Regions from separate parts of the Shimia sp. R11_0 genome, predicted to be linked through region 3. Evidence: riboswitches for the same ligand, from Rfam matches in the RefSeq annotation. Region 3 holds a riboswitch; each other region holds the start of a gene.

Evidence for each region. Region 3 has a riboswitch for cobalamin ahead of J7382_RS10305 (aromatic ring-hydroxylating dioxygenase subunit alpha). Riboswitches for the same ligand answer to the same signal wherever they lie in the genome.
Region 1: it holds a riboswitch for cobalamin, as region 3 does, so the genes downstream of both, J7382_RS06660 (DUF1636 domain-containing protein) here and J7382_RS10305 (aromatic ring-hydroxylating dioxygenase subunit alpha) in region 3, are expected to answer to the same signal.
Region 2: it holds a riboswitch for cobalamin, as region 3 does, so the genes downstream of both, J7382_RS11035 (hypothetical protein) here and J7382_RS10305 (aromatic ring-hydroxylating dioxygenase subunit alpha) in region 3, are expected to answer to the same signal.
Region 4: it holds a riboswitch for cobalamin, as region 3 does, so the genes downstream of both, J7382_RS15855 (DUF1636 domain-containing protein) here and J7382_RS10305 (aromatic ring-hydroxylating dioxygenase subunit alpha) in region 3, are expected to answer to the same signal.

The regions. Positions count from the first base shown of each region.
Region 1 is NZ_JAGHQY010000002.1:440,108-445,567, reverse strand. Features, by position in the region: gene J7382_RS06670 (relaxase/mobilization nuclease domain-containing protein) at 1-1,278, opposite strand, end outside; gene mobC (plasmid mobilization relaxosome protein MobC) at 1,275-1,631, opposite strand; cobalamin riboswitch at 2,076-2,286, shown strand; gene J7382_RS06660 (DUF1636 domain-containing protein) at 2,389-2,796, shown strand; gene J7382_RS06655 (ABC transporter ATP-binding protein) at 2,793-3,572, shown strand; gene J7382_RS06650 (ABC transporter substrate-binding protein) at 3,591-4,544, shown strand; gene J7382_RS06645 (iron ABC transporter permease) at 4,584-5,460, shown strand, end outside.
Region 2 is NZ_JAGHQY010000004.1:364,426-369,885, reverse strand. Features, by position in the region: gene J7382_RS11045 (ABC transporter ATP-binding protein) at 1-911, shown strand, start outside; gene J7382_RS11040 (sulfatase-like hydrolase/transferase) at 916-2,433, shown strand; cobalamin riboswitch at 2,668-2,868, shown strand; gene J7382_RS11035 (hypothetical protein) at 2,987-3,289, shown strand; gene J7382_RS11030 (thiamine pyrophosphate-binding protein) at 3,472-5,130, opposite strand; gene J7382_RS11025 (DUF1036 domain-containing protein) at 5,432-5,460, shown strand, end outside.
Region 3 is NZ_JAGHQY010000004.1:202,362-207,821, forward strand. Features, by position in the region: gene nrdF (class 1b ribonucleoside-diphosphate reductase subunit beta) at 1-123, shown strand, start outside; gene J7382_RS10295 (nucleoside triphosphate pyrophosphohydrolase family protein) at 123-509, shown strand; gene J7382_RS10300 (hybrid-cluster NAD(P)-dependent oxidoreductase) at 579-1,658, opposite strand; gene J7382_RS10305 (aromatic ring-hydroxylating dioxygenase subunit alpha) at 1,664-2,890, opposite strand; cobalamin riboswitch at 3,000-3,204, opposite strand; gene J7382_RS10310 (GntR family transcriptional regulator) at 3,343-4,020, opposite strand; gene J7382_RS10315 (ABC transporter ATP-binding protein) at 4,254-5,237, shown strand; gene J7382_RS10320 (extracellular solute-binding protein) at 5,275-5,460, shown strand, end outside.
Region 4 is NZ_JAGHQY010000008.1:61,633-67,092, reverse strand. Features, by position in the region: gene J7382_RS15880 (cobyric acid synthase) at 1-345, opposite strand, end outside; gene J7382_RS15875 (Lin0512 family protein) at 347-691, opposite strand; gene J7382_RS15870 (Lin0512 family protein) at 688-1,035, opposite strand; gene J7382_RS15865 (metal-dependent hydrolase) at 1,032-1,502, opposite strand; gene cobO (cob(I)yrinic acid a,c-diamide adenosyltransferase) at 1,505-2,122, opposite strand; cobalamin riboswitch at 2,163-2,379, shown strand; gene J7382_RS15855 (DUF1636 domain-containing protein) at 2,457-2,837, shown strand; gene cobW (cobalamin biosynthesis protein CobW) at 2,838-3,929, shown strand; gene cobN (cobaltochelatase subunit CobN) at 3,936-5,460, shown strand, end outside.

The DNA of each region.
Region 1 (5,460 bases), on a different contig from region 3:
CGACAGATCTGGCCCACGTGCGCGTTTGCGTGAGCGGGAATTTACGCTGTTCCGATCTGAATTGGCTGGAGGTCGCCGCACATAATCTGCAATCGTTTTGGCCAAAATCTTGCGATCTGTTTTGTGTTTGGATTTCAGCTTTCGCGCATCTTTTTGAAGATCACGGCGATCCTGTATCTGTGCGGTGATCAGATCGTCACGTTGTTGTTGATCTCTTTTGGCACAGGCCATGGCTTCTCGTTCGTTTTGATATCTGATGTTTGCCGATTTTCCCGTGAGCCGGTCAAATAGCCCGCGCAAACCTTTGTTCAATCGCGCAGAACGTTCCTTGGTTTCTTTGATCCAACGCTGTTTTTGCTGCTTGTTGACATGAAGTCGCTCTGCGCGTTGCGCCTCTACCATTGCCGCACGGGCTTTCAGGAAGGGGTGCATTTCTTCTGCGTGGCGGGTTTTGACCTGATGGATGTAAGATTTTATTTGATCGGTCATGCGCGCCCGAAGCGCTTTCTGTGTTTCCGTGACAGATGGGAGCTGTGTCGGATCCCCAAACTTGGTGGCGACGTCTTTGACTTTGACACCTGCCCATTTGCTTACGGAATAGAAGTTTCCATCCACATCAAGTGCGATGAAACCACGTCTGTCTCCTTGCGCCAGATAAAAACCGCGATCTGCCAAAGCACTTTGAAACCCCTTAAGTCCATCGCTGCGTTCCCAAGCTTGTCGAAAGATCTGTTTGATCTCTCTTGGATCATATCCTTGGCGCTGCGCTTGCTGCCATTGGGCAAGTGTGAAGTTCAGCGGGTTCTTGTTGCCATATGTGGCAAGCCCATCGGGAAGAGGCCACCCGTGCTCCAAAAACAGATCGCGAGACACATCTCTCAGTTTAGCTTTGAAGTGCGACATCTGAACGGATTTCATCTCATGGGCATCAATGCGCGACCACACAGCATGCGCGTGACGGCGTCCGTTTTTCTCATGCACCACGATGGCACGAGGCTGATCCTCCAAGCCAACCGCTTTGGCGACGCGATCTGCCGCGTCTCGGAAATCTTTATCGGATGCGATTTCCTGTTCAGGCGGATTTAAAGAGACAGAAAACAAAAACTGCTTGCAGCGCGTGGCTTTGGAAATTGCCTGAGCTTCCTTGAACGCGCCATGGAGATCATTGACCATAAATCCCTCGATCTCGATTACTTCAACATGATCATTGTCGATGTCGTTCATCAGATGGTCTGCCAAGGGAACTGCCCCAGAGCGTTGAGAGGCAACCAAGATCATTCTTCCACCCCAAGCGCTTTCATCAACGCCACGCGCATCCATGCCACCTCAGCAACTGCGCGTTTTAAATCGGCCTCCAGATCTGGATCGACAACCAATGTGCCTTGATTGAGGTGTTTGGCGATTTGATTGAGATTATTAGCGTGGCGTGTTTGACCCAATCGCGCCAGAACCTCAGCCAAGAGCTGTTGCTCCGCAACAGGTGGTTTCCGCCGACTACGATATTTTGGAGCTTCGTCGGCAAAAACCACAGACTTAATGTATGACCCGACTGGCATCGCCCCAGCCTGAGCGTCAAGCTTCTGGCGTTCTTCGTCGGTCAGTCTTAATGAAAACGGGGCAGGGCGGCTCATGGCTTTGGCCCTCGCAAGATGGTCTTGTCGTCTTTTAGAATGTCATTCCAACGCTCAAGCTCATCAAAAACCGCTTCAATGTCAGCCGAGGAAATCGTTTCGAAGTCGCTTGAAATGCCGTTCGAACTGGCTCTTTCGTTGCGCACCATCATCTTCCGGAAAATCGTTGGCATCCCCTGTAAAACAGCGGCCTAGTTCCTCTTTTCTCGTGTTGTGCAGCACATTTTGGCACACACACGGAGCACACAGGATGGCTTTGATGTTTGCTGCTTTATTCTGAGGCGCTTTGGTGGAGGGGGCGCGATTCTGGGGGAGGGGGGCCTCAAAGCGGGACATTAGAGAATCGATGTGGTGCGATGCTTGGGGGATGGGTTTGATGTGCTCAAAGGCCAAGACATGCCATGCAAAGATCGATTTGCGTGATTGACAACATCTGTAAGACACGGTTTGAGTGCGAATGATGGTTCTCACGGGTTTATGCGACCCTGAGATGAAAAGGGAATACGGTGCGGCACCCTATGCCAACTCCGTGACTGCCCCCGCAACTGTAGGCGGTGTGCAAGCCTCAAAGCGCCACTGGATCGATCGGGTCTGGGAAGGTGAGGCAAGCCATACACCGCAAGTCAGGAGACCTGCCATCTTGATTTTAACTCAAACCGGGCGGGGTGTTCCGGAAGGAGGCCAAGATGGCTTTTTCGGCTTGCGCCGTTGACATGATGGGTTTCTACGCGCGCCTCGCATTTTCGCGGAGGGCGAAATGACCCGCAACACATCTCATCGCATCACTGTATGCACCTCTTGTCGCCATAAGGGCGAAGACTGTCGGCCCGGCTATGAGCTGATTGCCAAGTTGCGCCGCGCGATTTCGGAAGCTGGCGACAGCATTCCAGAAGACTTTGAAATTTCTGGCACCGCCTGTCTGGCGGGCTGTGACCGCGTGTGCACGGTGGCCTATCACGCCACGCGCAAGGCCTCCTATCTGTTCGGCGATATCCAAAGCGATGACGACATCGATGCCTTGGTCGATTTTGCCAAACAATACGCGTATTTGCATGATGGCTGGTGCAGTTCCATTGATCGCCCGAGACGTTTGCGCAAGAGCACGCTCGCGCGTATCCCGGCAACGATCATGGCGTTGGAAGAGAGTTTGGAGCGCGTGTCATGACGGAGCTTGCTTTGTCCGTAAGAGAGGCAACCTGGGCGCCGAGACGTCGCGATCCGTTGCTTTTGGAGGCCACAAGCTTTGATCTCTCCAAAGGGCAGGTGATGGGTATTGTTGGGCCAAATGGCGCCGGTAAGACAACGTTGCTGCGTATGATTTATGGCTACCACCGCCCTCTCTCTGGAGACATTCTTGTGGGCGGGGAATCAGTGCGCCAGATGGCCCCCAGAGCGCTGGCGCGCAAAGTTGCTGCGGTTTTGCAGGAACAGCCCTCCGATTTCGCCCTGACTGTGGGAGAGATTGTGGCGCTTGGGCGCGTGCCGCATCGGCTGGGATTTTCCACCCCCGGAGAGCGGGACGGAGAGATCATTGAAGCGGCGATGGCTCGGATGGATCTGCACCGTCTGGCCCATAGAAGCCTGTCCACGCTTTCCGGAGGGGAGCGTCAGCGTGTGATGGTGGCGCGGGCTCTGGCACAGGAGCCAGAGTTGCTGGTGCTGGATGAGCCGACCAATCACCTGGATATCCGTCATCAGCTCGAAGTGCTGGACCTGATCCGGGAGCTGGATCTGACGATTGTGACCTCTTTGCATGATCTCAATCTGGCGGCGGACGTTTGTGACCGCATCCTGATGCTGAAAAACGGCCAGCCACAAGGATATGGCACGCCGCAGGAGGTGCTCTGTGCCAATCGCGTGTCTGACACCTTTCAAGTCAAAGCGCAGCGCGAAGAGCTGAGCCTGAGCGGCAAAGCGCATCTCACTTTCCAACTTTCTTAAAACCAAAGGACCAAACCTATGAAACATGTTCCCATTGCACTTGGTGTGATGCTGGCTGCAAATGCGGCAATGGCGGAAACCACTGTTAAAAGCTGCGACCGTACCGTGAGCTTTGACGCACCACCAAAGGCCGCCATTTCCAACGATGTGAACCTCACCGAAATGATGCTGGTGCTGGGTCTGGCAGATCGCATGGTTGGCTATACCGGCATTTCCGGCTGGAAGACGCTGGATGAAGACATGCGCGCGGGTGTCGAAGCCCTGCCAGAACTGTCCGCGAAATACCCTTCCAAAGAGGTGATCGTCGGTGCGGATGCAGATTTCTTCTTTGCCGGTTGGAACTACGGCATGAAGGTGGGCGGCGAAGTGACACCAGAGACGCTGGAGCCATTTGGCGTGAAAGTGTATGAGCTGACAGAAAGCTGCATCCACGTTGGTGAAAAAGCCAAAGTCAGCATGGATGACATGTATAATGACATTCTGAACCTTGGCCGTATCTTTGACGTTGAAGACAAGGCTGCGGCGCTTGTGGATGGCTACAAAGCCGATCTGGCGACTTTCACGGCCGATTTGGAGACAGCTGAAGAGCCGCTGCGTGTGTTCGTGTATGACAGCGGCGAAGACACACCGTTTACCGCAGGTCTCTATGCGATGCCAACGGCGCTGATCGAAGCGGCTGGCGGGACCAACATCATGGACGACTTTGAAAAAAGCTGGGGTACGGTGACCTGGGAAGCGGTTGTGGAACGCAACCCGGAGGTTGTGGTGATTGTGAACTATGGCAATGTGACTGCTGAAGAGAAGCGTGCCTTCATGATGAACAACCCGGCCTTTGCAGAGCTTGATGCGGTGAAGAATGACCGGTTTGTTGTGCTGGAATATGTGGAAGCCACCCCAGGTCCGCGCAACATCAACGCCGTGAAGAAACTCGCCGAGGGTTTCTGGAACGCTGAAGGTGTTGCGAGCAACTAAATGACAACTGCACACGCCCGGAGGGGCATTTCCATTTGGATGGCCCTGGTTGCCGGTTTGGCTGTATTGGGCGTGTCCTTGTCTTTTGCAATTTCGGTGGGCGCCATTGCGGTGCCCATTGAAACAGTCTGGGGCATCTTCTTTGATAAACTTGGCCTCTGGTCTGGTGAGCCCACCTGGTCCAAAGGACGCGCGGCTATTGTCTGGGAGATCCGCTTCCCACGTGCGCTTCTGGCGATCATGGTGGGGGCAGGGCTGGCTATGGTTGGGGCCTGTCTGCAGGCTGTGACCCGTAATCCCCTTGCGGATCCGCATCTCTTGGGGATTTCCTCAGGCGGTGCCTTTGGGGCCATTCTGGCGCTGTTGCACACCGGTTTGTTTCTTGGATTGCTCACAGTGCCCATTCTGGCCTTTTGTGGTGCGCTACTGGCGACGTTGCTTGTGCTGATGGTGTCACGCTGGGCTGGGGCCATGAGTGCGGACCGGCTGGTGTTGACTGGGGTCGCGATATCTTTCGTCATCATGGCCTGTGCCAATATTCTGATTTTTCTGGGGGATCCCAAAGCAACCCATACGGTGGTTTTCTGGATGCTGGGGGGGCTTGGCTTGGCGCAATGGTCCCATTTGATTTACCCTTTGGCGGTTTTGATGCCCTGCGGGTTGTGGCTTTGGCTACAGGCCTCCAAGCTGAACGCAATGACCATTGGCGATGAAACGGCGAGCACGCTTGGCATAGCGGTGGGGCGGTTTCGCCTTACCGTATTTGTCGTCAGCGCCTTGATCACCGGTGTGATGGTGGCCTTTTCGGGCATGATCGGATTTGTGGGGCTGATGGTGCCGCATGTTGTGCGATTGATTGTGGGGGGAGACTATCGCCGGGTGTTGCCTGTCTCGGCGCTGTTTGGCGGGATTTTCC
Region 2 (5,460 bases), 160 kb from region 3:
CACCACAACACGCCTATACCAAACGTCTTCTCGCGGCGGTGCCCCGCATTGATGAGAGCATTCTCAACGCTCCGGCCAAACCTGTTAAAACCGAAGGTGACACTGACACGCCGATCGTGTCGGTGAAAGACCTGACCATCCAATTCTCAATTGGAAAGTCTTTGCTGGGGCGCCACACCTATTTTACAGCGGTGGACAAAGTCTCCTTTGATATTCCCAAAGGCAGCTTTTTTGGATTGGTTGGCGAAAGTGGATCGGGAAAGACCACGGCTGGCCGTTCTATGCTGAAGATCAATCACTTCGCGAGCGGCTCAGTCACTTATGACGATGGGGATGTGCGCTACGATATTGGGTCGTTGAAAAAGGCGGAACTCAAAGACTACCGCAGCCGCGCGCAGCTTATCTTCCAGGATCCCTACGCTGCACTTTCACCACGTATGACCGTGCGCGATATCATCGCTGAGCCACTGGAGATGATGCAGTTGACCAAAAACCGGTCTGAGACCAATGAAAGGGTCAAAGAGATCGCCAGCCTGTGCAAACTGGATGTAGAGCACTTACGCCGCTTCCCGCATGCCTTCTCGGGCGGGCAGCGCCAGCGGATCGCGATTGCACGTGCGCTTGTCTCTCGCCCCAAGTTCATCATTGCGGATGAAGCTGTCGCGGCGCTGGATGTGTCTATTCAAGCTGAGATCCTTGACCTGTTGAAATCATTACAGAAAGAGCTGGGCCTTACGATCCTCTTTATCAGCCATGATCTGGCGGTTGTGGCCAATCTCTGTGACCATACTGTGGTCATGCAGCAGGGTAAGGTGGTTGAAAGTGCCCCAACACCTGAATTGTTTCGAAATCCACAGCGGGATTATACCAAGGCATTGCTGGCCGCGGCCCCAGTGCTGAGAGCTGGATAAAAAGATGACCAAGAAAAAACTCAACGTTCTGTTCATCACTGCCGATCAATGGCGGGGAGATTGCCTTGGCCTTGCTGGGCACGGTGTGGTGAAAACGCCGCATACGGATGCCTTGGCCGCAGAAGGCACAGCATTTTTGCAGCACTATTCCGCCGCTGCGCCATGTTCGCCAGCCCGTGCGGCGATGTATACGGGGCTGTGGCAGATGAACAATCGCGGGGTGGCCAATGGCTCCCCTTTGGCGCATCGTTTTGACAATATGGCACGCGCGGCGCGACGGGCTGGTTATCGACCAACTCTTTTTGGATACACTGATATTTCTGCGGATCCGCGCAGCCATGCGCCAGAAGATCCTGCCTTGAAAACCTATGAAGGCATTCTGCCCGGATTCGAAGTGGAGCAGGAGCTTATCGGCAATGCTGCGCCTTGGCGACGCTGGCTAAAATCACTGGGTTATGGCCCTGAGGTGACTGAAACGCCCTACCAGCTGGCGGAGCAAGAAGGTGAGCGCATTTCTACCGCGCCGACTGGCTTTGCGGCGGAACATAGTCAAACAGCGTATTTGACAGGGCGTTTGATTGAGTGGGTAGAGGAGCAGCCGTCTGATCAGCCATGGTTTGCGCATTTGTCTCTGATCCATCCACATCCCCCATTCGGAGCGCCTGCGCCTTATAACACGATGTATGCGCCAGAAGAGGGGCCAGGGTTTGCGGAGCAGGAAGAGGAATTGGCCAAGCATCCAGTGATTTCGCTCTTGAAACGCAACACTCGGGTCTCTGACTATGTCCCGGGCGCAGAAGCGGCGCTGGACGAGTTGACGGAAGCAGATTTCAGGCGCATTCGGGCGGTCTATTATGGCTTGATCTCCGAGGTGGATGCACAAATCGGCCGTTTGATGGACCGTCTGAAAGAGCTGGGTGTTTGGGACAATACGCTTGTCATCTTAACCTCTGATCATGGTGAGATGATGGGAGATCATGGACTTTTGGGTAAGGGTGGATTTTTCCCGGAAAGCCAGCATATTCCGTTGGTTATGCGGCTTCCAGGTGCGCCAGCTGGCCAGGTCTGTGAAGGGTTGACGTCGGCTATTGATCTGATGCCTACCTTGCTTGAGTTGTGGGGCGTTGAGCCCAGCAATTCACTGGATGGACGCAGTCTGATGCCTCAATTGCAGAATGCGGGTGCGCCACCACGGGAGGCTGTGTTCTGGGAGTTTGATTTCCGGTCCAACTGGCCTGCACCTGAGGGCGTCGAGCCGCGCGACTATGCTCGGGGCTCTCACTTGCTTGCACGCCTTGGTGCGGAGGCTTTGCAAGTGCGATGCCCCAATGCGCCTGATCTTCTGTTTGATCGAAAGAAAGATCCAGGCTGTACGCGCAACGTATTGAATGATCCGGATTATATCGATTTGCGCTTGAAAGAAGCTGAGGCTCTGATTGCGGATCGCATGCGCGCCAATGAGCAGACTCTTTGCAATCTGCGCCTGTCTGATAATGGAGCGACGGACCTTTTTGGCACCTAGGGTTCGATCAAAATCAGTGTGAGTCGGCGGTTGTTTTGTGCCGACTCACGGCTCTCAGACGATGGTTTGGAGCGCCGCTCGCCCTCTGTTTGATCTTGTGAAGCTACGCGCGGAAAAGATCTTGTTTGATGTAAAATATCAATATGCATCAGGTGTTTGCGTTAGTGGGTCTGGGTGGGGTTTGCGGAAATTCTGCAGGTGCAAAGAGTTTTTCTGGACCTGTTAGAGATGGCGTGGCAGAAGGGCTTTGATGGTGCCGCTTTTGGGAGTGGCTGAAAAGGGAACGTGGTGCGAGCGAGAGCTCAAGGCCACGACTGCCCCCGCAACTGTAAGCGGTGAGCGTACTTGAAAAATACCACTGGGCCTCTGCCTGGGAAGGTTCAAGAGCGTGATGACCCGTAAGTCAGGAGACCTGCCATCTCCGGCGCGGTTCCCGCGTCGCAGTCACTCAAACCCAGGCGGGGTGCCTTGGGCAGCAGAGACATCGTGATGGATCCAACTGGGCCGATGACATCGCTGTTCTTTATGGCACGCCGCAGGCGCGGAGGGCGCTATGCTGTTGGAAAGCACACTTAATACGTTGCAAACACGTACAGAATCCCCAAGACGAGCGGAAGAGCTCGGGACTTTGGGCTATTTGCAGTGGTTGGCTGGACTGCCTCGGAATGTCGGCTATCCGAAAGAAGCGGAGCGGGCTTTGGAGATGGCGGAAGCTTTTGAAGATACTGATCCGGCGGTGCAGGCGTTCTGTGCGCTGCTGCGGGAGTCGCTTCGGAATCCTCTGCAGGTTCTGTCTTTGGATATGCCCGAGCGCAGGCGTCGTGGTGGGGCAAAAGCGCGGCGTCGGATGGTGTAATGCGCTGCCCCGGTCGGGGGCGCCGCGCCACATCTGGGGCTGTTTTAACTTTTCTCACGGTCCAAATGGCACGTCGGTATTGCGTCGGTTTCCCGTCAGTATCGCGCAGGTGCGTTGTTTTGCCCGAAAAAACTGCGGGGCGGCGTTAAGACAATTCACGCCGCCCCGCACAGTTGTTTCATTCAGTTGTCAAGCTCTTCGAGCTGGGCCATCGGACCGAGTGCCTTGGGATCAATGCGCAGCTCGATGATGGCGGGGCTGTTGGCCGCGCGCGCTTGTGCCAGCGCATCGCGGAATTCGGCGTCTGTTTCTGCAACCGCGCCAAAGGCACCGTAGCTTTGGGCCAGCTGTGCAAAGTTGGGGTTGAACACAGTGGTGCCGCTGGGCCGTTTGGGGAACTTCTTCTGCTGGTGCAGGCGAATGGTGCCATACATGCCGTTGTTGGAGATCAGCACGATCAGATTGGCGTCCTGTTCGCAGGCCACACCAAATTCCTGCATGGTCATCTGAAAACAGCCATCGCCAGCAAGGCAGATGACTTCCTGCTCTGGGCGTTCCAACTTGGCCGCAACAGCGGCGGGCAGACCGTAGCCCATTGAGCCGCACGTCGGCGCTAGCTGGGTGCCGAAATCGCGATAGCGATAGTAGCGATGGAGCCATGCGGCGTAATTGCCCGCGCCATTGGTGAGAATGGCATCATCGGGTAGCACCTCGTTGAGGTGCTGGATGACATTTTCCATCTTGAGCGCACCGGGGGTCTCCACCGGTTGTTGCCAGGCTTCGTAATCGGCGCGGGCCTGGGTCACACGGGCGCTGGGCGCGACAGCAGGCTGATCGGCGACGCGGGCGGCAAGCTGGGCCGCAAACACGCCGGCATCGGCGGTGACGGCATGGGTGGGATGATAAACCCGCCCCAGTTCATTGGCATCAGCATGCACATGCACAAGTTTCTGCGTCGGGGTTGGGGCGGACAGTAGTGTGTAGCCGCTTGTGGTCATTTCGCCCAGACGTGCGCCAAGGCAGAAGATATAATCTGCATTACGTACACGCTCGGCGAGTTGGGGATTGATGCCAATGCCCACATCGCCCACGTAGTTGGGGTGGCGATTGTCCAGATAGTCCTGACAGCGGAAGGTTGCGGCCACGGGCAGATCCAGTTTTTCGGCAAGCGTGCCGACGGCCTGTGCGGCCTCTGGTGTCCAGCGGCCGCCGCCCAGCAGCACCAGAGGATTCTGCGCGGCTTGCATCAGAGACAGAACCTGATCGACGTCGTCGTCATGGGCTTTGGCAGAAGGGAGCGTTGCTGCAGGCGCAACGGCGGCGTCACAGGGAGATGACAGCATGTCTTCGGGGAGGGCGAGCACAACCGGGCCAGGACGACCGGACATGGCGGTGCGATAGGCGCGTGCGACATATTCGGGGATGCGATCCACACGGTCAATTTCGGCCACCCATTTGGCCAAGGGACCAAACATGGCGCGGTAGTCGACCTCTTGGAAGGCTTCGCGATCCCGTTGATCGCTTGCGACCTGACCAATGAAGAGGATCATTGGCGTGCTGTCCTGAAACGCCACGTGCACGCCGGAGGAGGCATTGGTGGCACCGGGACCACGTGTCACAAAGGCCACGCCGGGTTCCCCGGTGAGTTTGCCGTGGGCATCGGCCATCATCGTGGCGCCACCTTCCTGACGGGTGACGATGTTTTCGATCCCCGCATCATAAAGGCCATCCAATGCGGCCAGAAAGCTCTCGCCGGGCACGCTGAAGACGCGTTTGATGCCTTGTTGTTCCAGTGCGTCTACCAGCACTTTGCCGCCGTGTTTTGAACCTTGCACGGTCATTCCCCTTTTGGTCATTCGCGCGGATGTTATGGCGGGCGTTTGGCGGGTTACAAGGGCTGCGTTTTAAAAATGCCCTTGCGGCACTTTGTGGAGAAGAAGAGGGGCGCACATGCGCCCTCTGCTCCAGACAGGCGTCGCGCCATGCGAAGTGAGGGTCGAGCCGGAAAGACAGAAGGTTTTGCCGAAAATTGCCTTGATATTACTTTTGGTTGCGTGATGCGGTGCTGTCATTTTAGAAAAACACATGGACTGAAAGGCCGCGACGTATTGTGTTGGGGTAGCACTGGGGAGATTTTTGAACATGGGATTGAAATGGGTCACACAGCTGGC
Region 3 (5,460 bases):
AACCCTGCCATTCTCGCCGCCCTCAGCCCGGACAGCGAAAACCACGACTTCTTCTCCGGCTCGGGCTCTTCCTATGTGATCGGCAAAGCGGTCGCGACAGAAGACGAAGACTGGGATTTCTGATGTCCCGCGACACGCTTGCGCTTGTGAAGGAATGGCACGAGGCCTTTGATGTGCCCGTGGTGGACACACCCGCCATTCCGAACGACCGCGCGCAGATGCGGCTGGCGATCCTTGAAGAAGAGGTCGCCGAGCTGCGCGAAGCCGTGGAAGCGGACGATATGGTCGAGGTGCTCGATGCACTGTGTGACATCCAATATGTGTTGGACGGCACCTTTCTGGAGTTTGGCCTGCATGGGATCAAACAGGCGGGCATGGAAGAGGTGCATGCCTCCAACATGTCCAAACTGGGGGCTGACGGCCGCCCCGTGCTGCGCGAAGATGGCAAAGTACTGAAGGGGCCGGATTTCCGCCCGCCGGACCTCGGGCAGTTTTTGAAAGACGGCTGATCTCGCCCACAGAATAAAAAAAGCCCGGCATGTCTGCCGGGCCTTCCTTAGAGCCCGAGAGCGGGGGGCTCAGACCTCTACTGCCACTTTCCCAATCGGGTTGGAGCAGCAGGCGAGGATGTAACCGGCTTCGATATCGTCGTCCGAAATGCCGCCGTTGTGGACCATATGCACCTCGCCTTCGGTCTTTTTGACCTTGCAGGTGCCGCAGACGCCGAAGGTACAGCCTGAGGGGATGTTGAGCCCGACCGAGCGCGCGGCGGCGAGCACGGTTTCAGTTTCGGCCACTTTTGCGGTGACATCGGAGGTGGCGAAATGGATTTCCGCCTTGCTGTCCTCATCAGGCACCACATCATCCAGCGCGGGCTGTTCGGCTTCGGTTTCCACTGGCGCGCCAAAGCTTTCCTGATGGTAGTTGTCCATGTCAAAGCCCAGACCAGCCAGCGCTTCGCGCACCGCGGTCATGAAGGGCTCCGGCCCACAGCAATAGACCTCCCGCTCCAGATAATCCGGCGCCATCAGGCCCAGCATCAGCTGGTTGAACTGGCCCTGATAGCCGGTCCACGGGGTATAGGGGTCCGGCTCTTCGACCACAAATTTCAGATCCAGACCGGGGGTGCGGCTGGCCATCTGTTCCAGCCGCTGGCGAAAGATGATTTCCGAGGGGCGTTTGGCGCAGTTGATGAACACCGCGTCAAGCTCTTGCCCTTCATCCCACATACAGGTGGTCATGGACATCATCGGGGTGATGCCTGAGCCAGCAGAGATAAACAGATATTTGCGCGCGCGGCTCTTGGCATTGGTGAACAGCCCCGCCGGACCAATCGCTTTCAGCCGGGTGCCGGGGCGCAGATTGTCCAGCATCCAGCGGGTGCCGATGCTGTCTGGCTGTGCCTTGGCCGTGATGGTGATCGAGCGTGGGCGTGAAGGTGAGGAGGAGATCGTATAGGTGCGGTGCACCACGCCGCCGGGCTCACCGGGGGCGGGGATCTCCAGGGTCAGGAACTGGCCCGCATCATAGGCAAACAGCGCGCCCGATGGGGCCCGGAAGGTGAAGCTGGCGGTGTTGGGCATCTCCGGCACAATCGACACACATTCCAGCATTTCGCTGTCACGCCAGATCGCGGGGGCGGTGGTGAGGTCTTTCATCGGGGTCACTCCGCTGCCATGCTGCCGGGGGCCAGATGGGTGGCCAATGTTGCGCAATACCATTCCACAAACTGCAGCACGCCGGATTCCTGTGTCGGGGAATAGGGGCCGGGCACATAGGCCGGGCTGTTGATGCCCTGCTGGTTGTCCTCGACCACGCGGCGATCCTCATCATTGGTGGCCATCCAGACTTCGGTCAGCCGCTTGAGATCATAATCCCGGCCTTCCACCGCGTTTTTGTGCACCAGCCATTTGGTGGTCACTTCGGTCTCTGTGGGGCTGATCGGGGTGACCCGGAACAGGATGGAGTGATCCGCAAGGAAATGGTTCCATGTGGTCGGGTAGTGGAACTGCAACAGCGCGCCCGCATCGGAAAACGGCACACGCCCCAGCCATGGGCGCACGGCAGTTTTACCATCCATCGTGTAGCTTTCCGCGCCTTCTTTCAAAGGCATACGCGCCACGCGGTATTGCCCGTCTGCGCTGAGGTGGAAATTGGCGGGCAGGCCTGCGGCCTCGCAGCGATCAAAATGTGCCTGCAGGTGATCCGGTGTTTCACCGCCTTCGCCAATACCGGTCACGCTGGGATCATCGGGGTAGGTGCGGCACAGTGCCGGGTGGTTGCCGCCACAGTGATAGCATTCACGGTTATTTTCCCACACCAGCTTCCAGTTGCCGTTTTCGACAATGGAGCTCTCATAGGCCACTTTGGCATTCCCCAGATCATGGGCCTCCAGATAGGGGCGCACGGTCTCGGCAAAGGCGGCGAAATCCGGAGCGTCTTCGGCCAGACAGATATAGACCAGCCCCGCCAGTTCGCGGCAATGCACGGTTTTCAGCCCGTGTTTGGTGGGGTCAAACTCCGGCCCCATGTCACGCGCCCAGAGGAGTGAGCCGTCAAGCTCATAGGTCCACTGGTGATACGGGCAGACCAGCTTGGGCGCATGGCCCTTGGCGGCCTTGCAGATCACCGAGCCGCGATGGCGGCAGGTGTTGTGGAAGGCGCGGATCTCATTGTCGGCCCCGCGCACGATCACCACACGGTAAGCGCCCACATTATAGGTGACATAGCTGCCCGGTTTTTCCAGCTCACAGGCCGCGGTGGCAAACAGCCAGGTGCGGTAGTGAATGGCCTCCAGATCGGTCTGAAACACCTCGGGATCGGTGTAAAAAGCCTGCTCCAGCGCATGACCTGGGTTTCGACGCGCCAGCAGGGTGTGAATATGACTCATTTTGGCTCTCCTGCCGCGCCCCGCGGCCTTGCTTGAGCAAGTGACAAAGGAGACACAGGCGGCACCGAAGAGGAACGAAGCCGAGCCAAGTGCCCCCACCGCCACCCGCGGTTTGACATATCTGCAAGGCTGGTTTCCGGACTTCAGAGCGGCTTTCGCCCGGTTGCGGCACCTTCCCGGGATCCTCTTCCCAGTGGTCGTTTGCCGAACCTCGTCTCTGTTACCGTTGCGGGGGCAGTGCCGGAGTTTCACCGGCTTCCCAATTCTCCACCCCATCAAACTGACGAGGCGGCACCTTACAGGGCAACCCTAGGCCACGGGTCTGGGTTTTGTTGAATGTTAACGACATTCTAAGACGCAAAAACGCTGCGACTGTTTGTGCATGGCAAAATACCGTTTTACGTGTGTCTCTTTTACGAAACGTCACGACAGACGTAGCTGTCGTTACACCCCTATTTGCCCAAGGCGTCTCGCAGAGAGGTCGGGGCAGGATCGTATTCGCGCAGGTCCAGCTGGGTGAACAAATCCAGCAGATGCCCTTTCATCAGCTCTTCTGCCCCATCCCCATCGCCCGCGCCCAAGGCAGTGATCAGCGCATGATGCGCGTGACTTTCACACAGCGCATTGCGCCGCCGCCAGTAAAGCGCAATCACCAGCGAGGAGCGCGATATCAACTGGCGCAGGAAGTCCTCAATGATCTTCTGATCCGCAATGCGGGCAATCGACAGATGAAAGTCGCCGGACAGCTTCAGCGCCACCCCGGCTTCGCCTCGCTTAAGCGCATCATGTTCGGCTGTGATGTGCCGCTCCAACTGCGCGATGTCCTCAGGCGTGGCGCGCTCTGCGGCGGCGCGAGCGGTCTGGGGCTCCAGCAAGGCCCGAGCTTCAAAGACTTCCCGCGCCTGCTTGATAGAGGGGCGCGCAACAAAGGCACCACGATTGCGCTCAATCGTGACAAGCCCCTCATGCGCCATGGCACGCAGGGCTTGGCGCACAATGGTGCGACTGACCCCAAAAATCTCTCCGACCTCATCCTCGCGCAATTTGGCACCAGGCAGGATGCGGTGTTCATGCACAGCTTCGGTCAGCTGTCCAACAATTTGGTCTAGGTTTGAAGTCTGCAGGGTCATACCGGGGTTCATATCAGTCACGCCCCTCACCGGTGCAAATTTTTTTGCCAACCTCAAGACTGTGTGCAACCAAAAATCAGATTGTATACAATTTTAGCCTCAAAAATACACAACCGCAGGAATGCGTGCACAAAATCCAAGACTCTCTGAGGAGCGCATCGGCGCATTTCACGAATAATCTTGGTTTTGAGAAGTGTTGCCACTCAAGGTTTTCCTAACCTTGGGGGTGTCGCATGACCTTGAAACCTGATCTTGAATTGGTGAGCCTTGTGAAGCGTTACGGCGAGACCGTGGCTGTGGAGGGGATTTCCTATCACTTTGACGCGGGCACCTATGCCTGTCTGCTGGGGCCGTCAGGCTGCGGCAAATCCTCTACCCTGCGCATGATCGCCGGGCATGAATCCGTCTCTGATGGCGCCGTTCTGCTGGGCGGACGAGATGTCTCACATCTGCCCCCGGCCAAACGCGGCACCGCGATGATGTTTCAGAATTATGCGCTGTTTCCACATCTGAGCGTGCGCGACAATGTGGCCTTCAGCCTCAAGATGCAGGGCACAGATGCCACAACGCGCAAGAGCCGCGCCAATGAAATGCTGGAGCTGGTGGACATGCTGCCCCTCGCAGACCGCCTGCCCGCGCAGCTCTCTGGCGGACAACAGCAGCGCGCGGCGCTGGCCCGGGCGCTGATCACCAAACCCGAGGTGCTACTGCTGGATGAACCGCTGTCAGCGCTGGACCCGTTCCTGCGCATCAAGATGCGCGCCGAGCTGCGCAAGCTTCAGCGCGAACTTGGCATCACTTTCATCCATGTCACCCATGGGCAGGACGAAGCCCTGGCGCTGGCTGATGAGATCGTGGTGATGAACAACGCCCGCATTGAGCAGGCGGGTGCCACCCGGGCCGTGTTTGAAGCCCCAAAGACGGCCTTCGTGGCGCGCTTTCTGGGCTCCCACAATGTGGTGACCATGCCAGAGGGCAAGATTGCCATCCGCACCGATGCGCTAAAAATTCGCCCGGCGGGCGCAGCGCGGCTGCCGGCAACGGTCACCGCCATTGAATATCAGGGCACCCATGTGGCGCTCACCGCGAGCATCCCCGGCGATCAGGAAGTCACCGCGCTTTTGTCAGACCGGGATTTCTTCGACGCCCCGAAGATGGAAGGCGAGGCGATTGGCCTCGATTGGGATGCCCAAGAGGCGCATGCCCTGGCTGGATAACAAACTGTTCAACAAAGAGGATACTGCTATGACGACAATCTCAAAGATACGCTATTCGCGTCGCGGCCTTTTGAAGGCAGGTGGCGCGGCGGTGGCGGCCGCCGCGCTTCCGGCTCCAATGGTCTGGGGACAAGAGACAAAAAACATCACCTTGCGCCAGTTTGGCACCGGGGTGTCCAACCTGAACGAGGTGGCCAAGAAAGTCAAAGAAGACCTTGGCTTC
Region 4 (5,460 bases), on a different contig from region 3:
CACCGCCTCCATCAACTGCGGTTTCAGCTTGGCGTAGTCTCGCGCCTTTGCCGTGGTCAGCCGTTTGCCCTGCACCACAACCTGAGCGCCCACATCTGTCTCTGGCTTCAGCAGAACCGGATTCATATCCACCGTCAGCGCCTTACAACAGGCCATCGCTTGCAGCGCCTGCGCCCGCCCGATCTCCCCGCCATCAGAGGTCACCGCCGCATTGTTGGACATGTTCTGTGGCTTAAACGGTGCCACCGACAGCCCGCGTTTCACCGCAGCCCGACACAGCCCCGCGACCAGCATGGACTTACCAACATTGGAGCCAGTGCCTTGAATCATAAGCGCTTTGCTCATGTCACACCTGCTTGGGCAAAAACGCTTCCACCGCCGCCGAGGCGATGACCAGCACATTGCCATCATCTGGATTGGTCACATTCATCCCACCAAACACGGCCTTCACTTCGGCCCGGCCGCGCGGCAGTTTTTCCACAAGCGCGGCGCAATCCACTTGCTCTGGCGCTTGCACGCCCACGGTCACCTGCACCCGCATCTCTTTGGGATCCTTGCCCAAAGCCGCAAACAGCGGAATCGACGAATGCCGAATGGCATCCTCAATCGCCCGCGCAGCCGCTTTTGTGTAGTCTTGGCCGTATTGGTCGTTGCCCATGCCCATTTCGATGATGAAACGCTGCTCGCTCATGCCACATCCTCCACATCAAGCGCCACGGAAATGGCGACATTGGCCATCACGGTCGGATTGCCGCCATCCGTGCGCGGCACATCCAGCCCACCTTTCACCGCCTTTACAGTGACTTGGCCATAAGGAAAGATCGCCGCGATCACCTCTGTGTCGAGCTGTTCCGGCTGCTGCACCGCGACCTCAACAGTGATGATCATCTCCGATTTGTCTTTGCCAAACAGCTCTGCGAGGTTGATCGAATTGTGCCACAACGCATCTTTCACCGCGCGACTTGCCGCCTCGGTATAATCCTGACGGCGCAGCGAAGTCCCCATGCCAAATTCGGTCAGAAGGCGTTTTATCATTCTGATTTTCCTTTAAAAGTTGACCGTAAATACACTGCCACAGCAACAAGCACGATCAGACATTCCACCTTAAACGTCCAATGAGCCATGAAGGATTTTATCCAATGACCCTGCGTCGCCTGCACCGTCACAAGCGTCGTCGCTCCCTCAAAAAACGGCCAGCCCCAGCTTACCTTACCAGCAATACTATCAAGCATCAGATGGAACAGTGCGCCACACCCCACCGCGATCAGAAACGGGCGCCGGAGTAGAAGCCCAAACAAGAGCAAACCCGCCCAAAGTATCGGCCTGTGGGTCAGGTAGTCGTGATGATGTGTGCTTTGGCTATCCACAAAAAAGAACCAGAGCATGTCAAAATCCGGCGCGATACTGCCCAGCAAAATGCCCCAGAAAACCGCTTTTGACGCGCCAGCACCCTGCGCTCCCTTGGCCGCAAGATATCCTGCGGGGAGATGCGCGATCAGCACTGCTAGAACTCCACCCCCGCCTGCGCTTTGATGCCATCGCGGAAGGGGTGTTTCAGCAAAGTCATCTCGGTGACCAGATCAGCGGCCTCAATCAGCTCCGGCTTGGCGTTGCGCCCGGTCAAAAGAACGTGAGTCATCGCAGGCTTTTCACTCAGTAGAAAATCCACAACATCATCGATGTTCAGATAATCATTGCGCAGCGCGATGTTGATTTCATCCAGCATCACGAAGCGGTTCTTGGGATCTCGGATCAGCTCTTTGGCCAGCTCCCAGCCGGCCTCTGCTTTGGCAATATCACGCTCGCGATCTTGCGTCTCCCAGGTAAAACCTTCCCCTGACACATGAAATTTGACTTCTTCAGGGAAATGCTCTTCCAGAAAGGCCCGTTCGCCAGTAGCCATCGCGCCTTTGATGAACTGCACCACGGCCACAGGCATGTCATGGGCGATACAGCGCATGATCATGCCAAATCCCGAAGAGCTTTTGCCTTTTCCGGGTCCCGTGTGCACGATGATCAAGCCTTTTTCTTCGGTCTTGGTGGCCATCATACGGTCTCGTGCCGCTTTGATTTTTGCCATCTTGGCCTTGTGACGCTCGTTCTGATCCGTGTTTTCAGACATGCTGCCTCTCCGTTCGCGCTTGACACAGCCGCGATCATTGCCCATTCGGAATGTCGCTGGTTTCTGCTCGTTTTGAGCAGGTGAAAAGGGAATGTGAAACGGGCCTGACGTCAAGGCCCAAAGCGCAGCCGCCCCCGCGACCGTGACCGGAAAGGTCCGCCACAGCCACTGGAGCACTCCGGGAAGGCCGGCGGCCCGTCAGGGCATGTCCCTGAAATCCGCAAGCCGGGAGACCTGCCAGCGGAAATGACATGAACCGGACGGGGTGTTTCGGTGTCGGGCTCTGAAGAAAGGTGTCCCGTGTGCCCCCGTTCCTGAAAAGGGACTGATGACCATGGCTGATGCAACCGCTCCAGTCGAACTGCTTGTCTGCACCACCTGCCGTGCGGGACAGCCGACAGATGTGGAAGGGCCGCGCCCCGGCACACAACTGTTTGAGGCTTTGGGAACAAGTGAGCTGCCGGACAATGTGACATTGCGCGGCGTTGAATGTTTTTCCAACTGCAATCAAGGCTGCTCCATCACTCTGCGCGGTGGCGCGGATCGCTGGACCTATATCTACGGCAACTTTACCGGCGCAGAGGATGTGGCGCTTGTCGCAGAAGGCGTGACGAAATACGCAGCCACCGCTGACGGTCTCGTACCTTGGCGCGAACGCTCCACACACTTCCGCAAAAACTGCATTGCACGCATTCCCCCACTGGAGACCACCTAAATGAGCTCGCTTGAGAAACTTCCCGTCACCGTCATCACCGGCTTTCTTGGGTCTGGTAAAACCACGCTTGTGCGGGAGTTGATGCAAAACCCGCAGGGCAAGCGCCTTGCCGTCATCGTCAATGAATTTGGCGATGTTGGTGTCGACGGAGAGATCCTGAAATCCTGCGCCATCCCGGATTGCCCTGCTGAAAACATTCTGGAACTGGCCAATGGGTGCATCTGCTGCACCGTGGCGGATGATTTCATTCCGACCATCGAAGCCCTGATGGCACTGGAGCCGCGCCCAGAGCATATTCTGATCGAGACCTCTGGTCTGGCGCTGCCCAAACCCCTGCTCAAAGCTTTTGACTGGCCCGATATCCGCTCCAAAATCACCGTGGACGGTGTGATTGCGCTGGCCGATGCTGAAGCGGTTGCAGATGGTCGGTTTGCAAGCAATGTCGCCGCGGTGGATGCTCAGCGTGAGGCAGATGAAGGTCTGGACCACGAAACGCCCCTGTCTGAAGTGTTTCAGGATCAGATCAACTGCGCTGACATCGTGCTTTTGACCAAACCGGATCTTGCTGGCCCGGAAGGCACGGCCAAGGCGAAAGACATCGTTTTGAAAGCCGCGCCGCGCACCCTGCCTGTGGTGGAAGTGGCAGAAGGCGTGGTGGATCCACGCGTGATTCTGGGATTGGAAGCAGCCGCGGAGGATGACATCGACGCGCGCCCGTCACACCACGAAGACCATCATCACCATCACGACCATGACCATGAGCACGACGATGAGCATCACCATCATGATCACGACCACGATCATGACGCGTTCAACAGCATTGTCGTGGATGTACCTGAGCAGTCTGATCCGGCCACATTTGCCGCCAAAATCGAAAAAATGGCCAAAGATCAGAATATCTTGCGTGTGAAAGGCTATGCGGCGGTTGCCGGCAAACCCATGCGCCTGCTGGTACAGGCGGTTGGCGCACGTGTACGGCATCAGTATGATCGTCCTTGGAAACCAGAGGAAGGTCGTCAGGGGCGCATGGTCGTGATTGCGGAACAGGGTGACGTAAATGTCGAAGCGATCCGCGCAGCTCTGATAGACTAAACCGCCATGCATGTAGTCTTTCGCGAAAGCCATGGCCTTGATGAGGCCGACACCCCGATGGATCTGGGTCAAACCCCGGCCGATCTTGTCGTGCTGTCTTTCTCAGACAGTGATCTGGGGGCTTTCGCGGCGGGCTGGCACCGCAGCAACGGGGATTTGCCCACGCTGCGGCTGGCCAATCTGACAGCTTTGAAACACCCTCTGTCTGTCGACACTTACGTGGAACAGACATTGTCAGGTGCCAAGGCCATTCTGATCCGCCTCATTGGCGGCATCTCTTATTGGCAATATGGCATTCAACAGGTGCGCGCGCTGGCACAGGAAAAAGGCATTGCGCTGGCCGTTTTGCCTGCTGATGGGCGCCCTGATGAACGTTTGGACGAGACCTCAACACTGCCCGTCTCCACCCTGCATCGGCTGACACATCTCTGTGACACGGGCGGCGCAATTGCCGCGCAGGCAGCGCTGGCACAGCTTGCGCTGGCGGCCGGTCTCTATGCCAAGCCGGTCATGGGCTCAAAGACGCTGCCCCCCCACGGCGGCTGGACACCAGAACAAGGGCTGACCGATCCGCTGCAAGCGCGGGATCCCAACAAGCCTCTGGTGGCCATTACATTCTATCGCGCTTATGTCAGCTCTGCCGATACGGCCCCGATTGAGGCGATGTTTGCAGAATTTCGCGCGCGCGGCTTTGATGTCATCGGGCTCTTTGCCCCGTCGCTCAAGGTGCCTGATAGCGCGAAATGGCTGGCGCAGACCCTACAAGATTTGCAGCCCGCTGCGATCGTCAACGCCACCTCCTTTTCCGGCAAGGGCGACAGCGGCACCTCGCCTCTGGATGCCACCGAGGCCCCGGTTTTTCAGGTGGCGCTTGCCACATCCCGCAAAAAAGCTTGGGCAGAGTCAGAACGCGGCCTCGCGCCCTCTGATCTGGCGATGCATGTTGTTTTGCCAGAAGTGGACGGCCGTCTCTTCGCAGGCGTCAGCTCCTTCAAAGAGCCGGGCAAAAAAGACCCGGCACTGGAATACTCCCGCTTTGCCCACCGCGCGCAGCCTGAACGCATCCGCGCCGTTGCCGACAAGGTGGAACGCTGGATTGCCCTTGGCGCAAAAGTCAATCCAAACAAACAGATTGCCTGCGTGCTGAGCACCTACCCTGGCAAAGACTGGAACATGGCCCACGCGGTAGGACTGGATCCATTGGCAAGCGTTGATGCCATCATCCAAGATCTGGACGAGGCCGGTTTTGACGTCTCACATGAGGCACAGCCAGCGCTGCAAGACGCCCTGCTGCACGACACCCTTTCATGGCCGCTCAAAGACTATGTTCGCGCACTGGAAAAACTTCCAGCCTCCCTGAAGGATAATCTGACCGCAGCATGGGGCGCACCAAGCGACGATCCTTCCTTGGTGGACGGGTCTTTCCATTTCAAAGCCGTGCGCCGTGGCAAGCTGCTGATTGCGCTGCAACCAGAGCGCGGCAGCGATCACCTGCGCGAAGATGAATACCACGATCTCTCCCGTGTGCCGC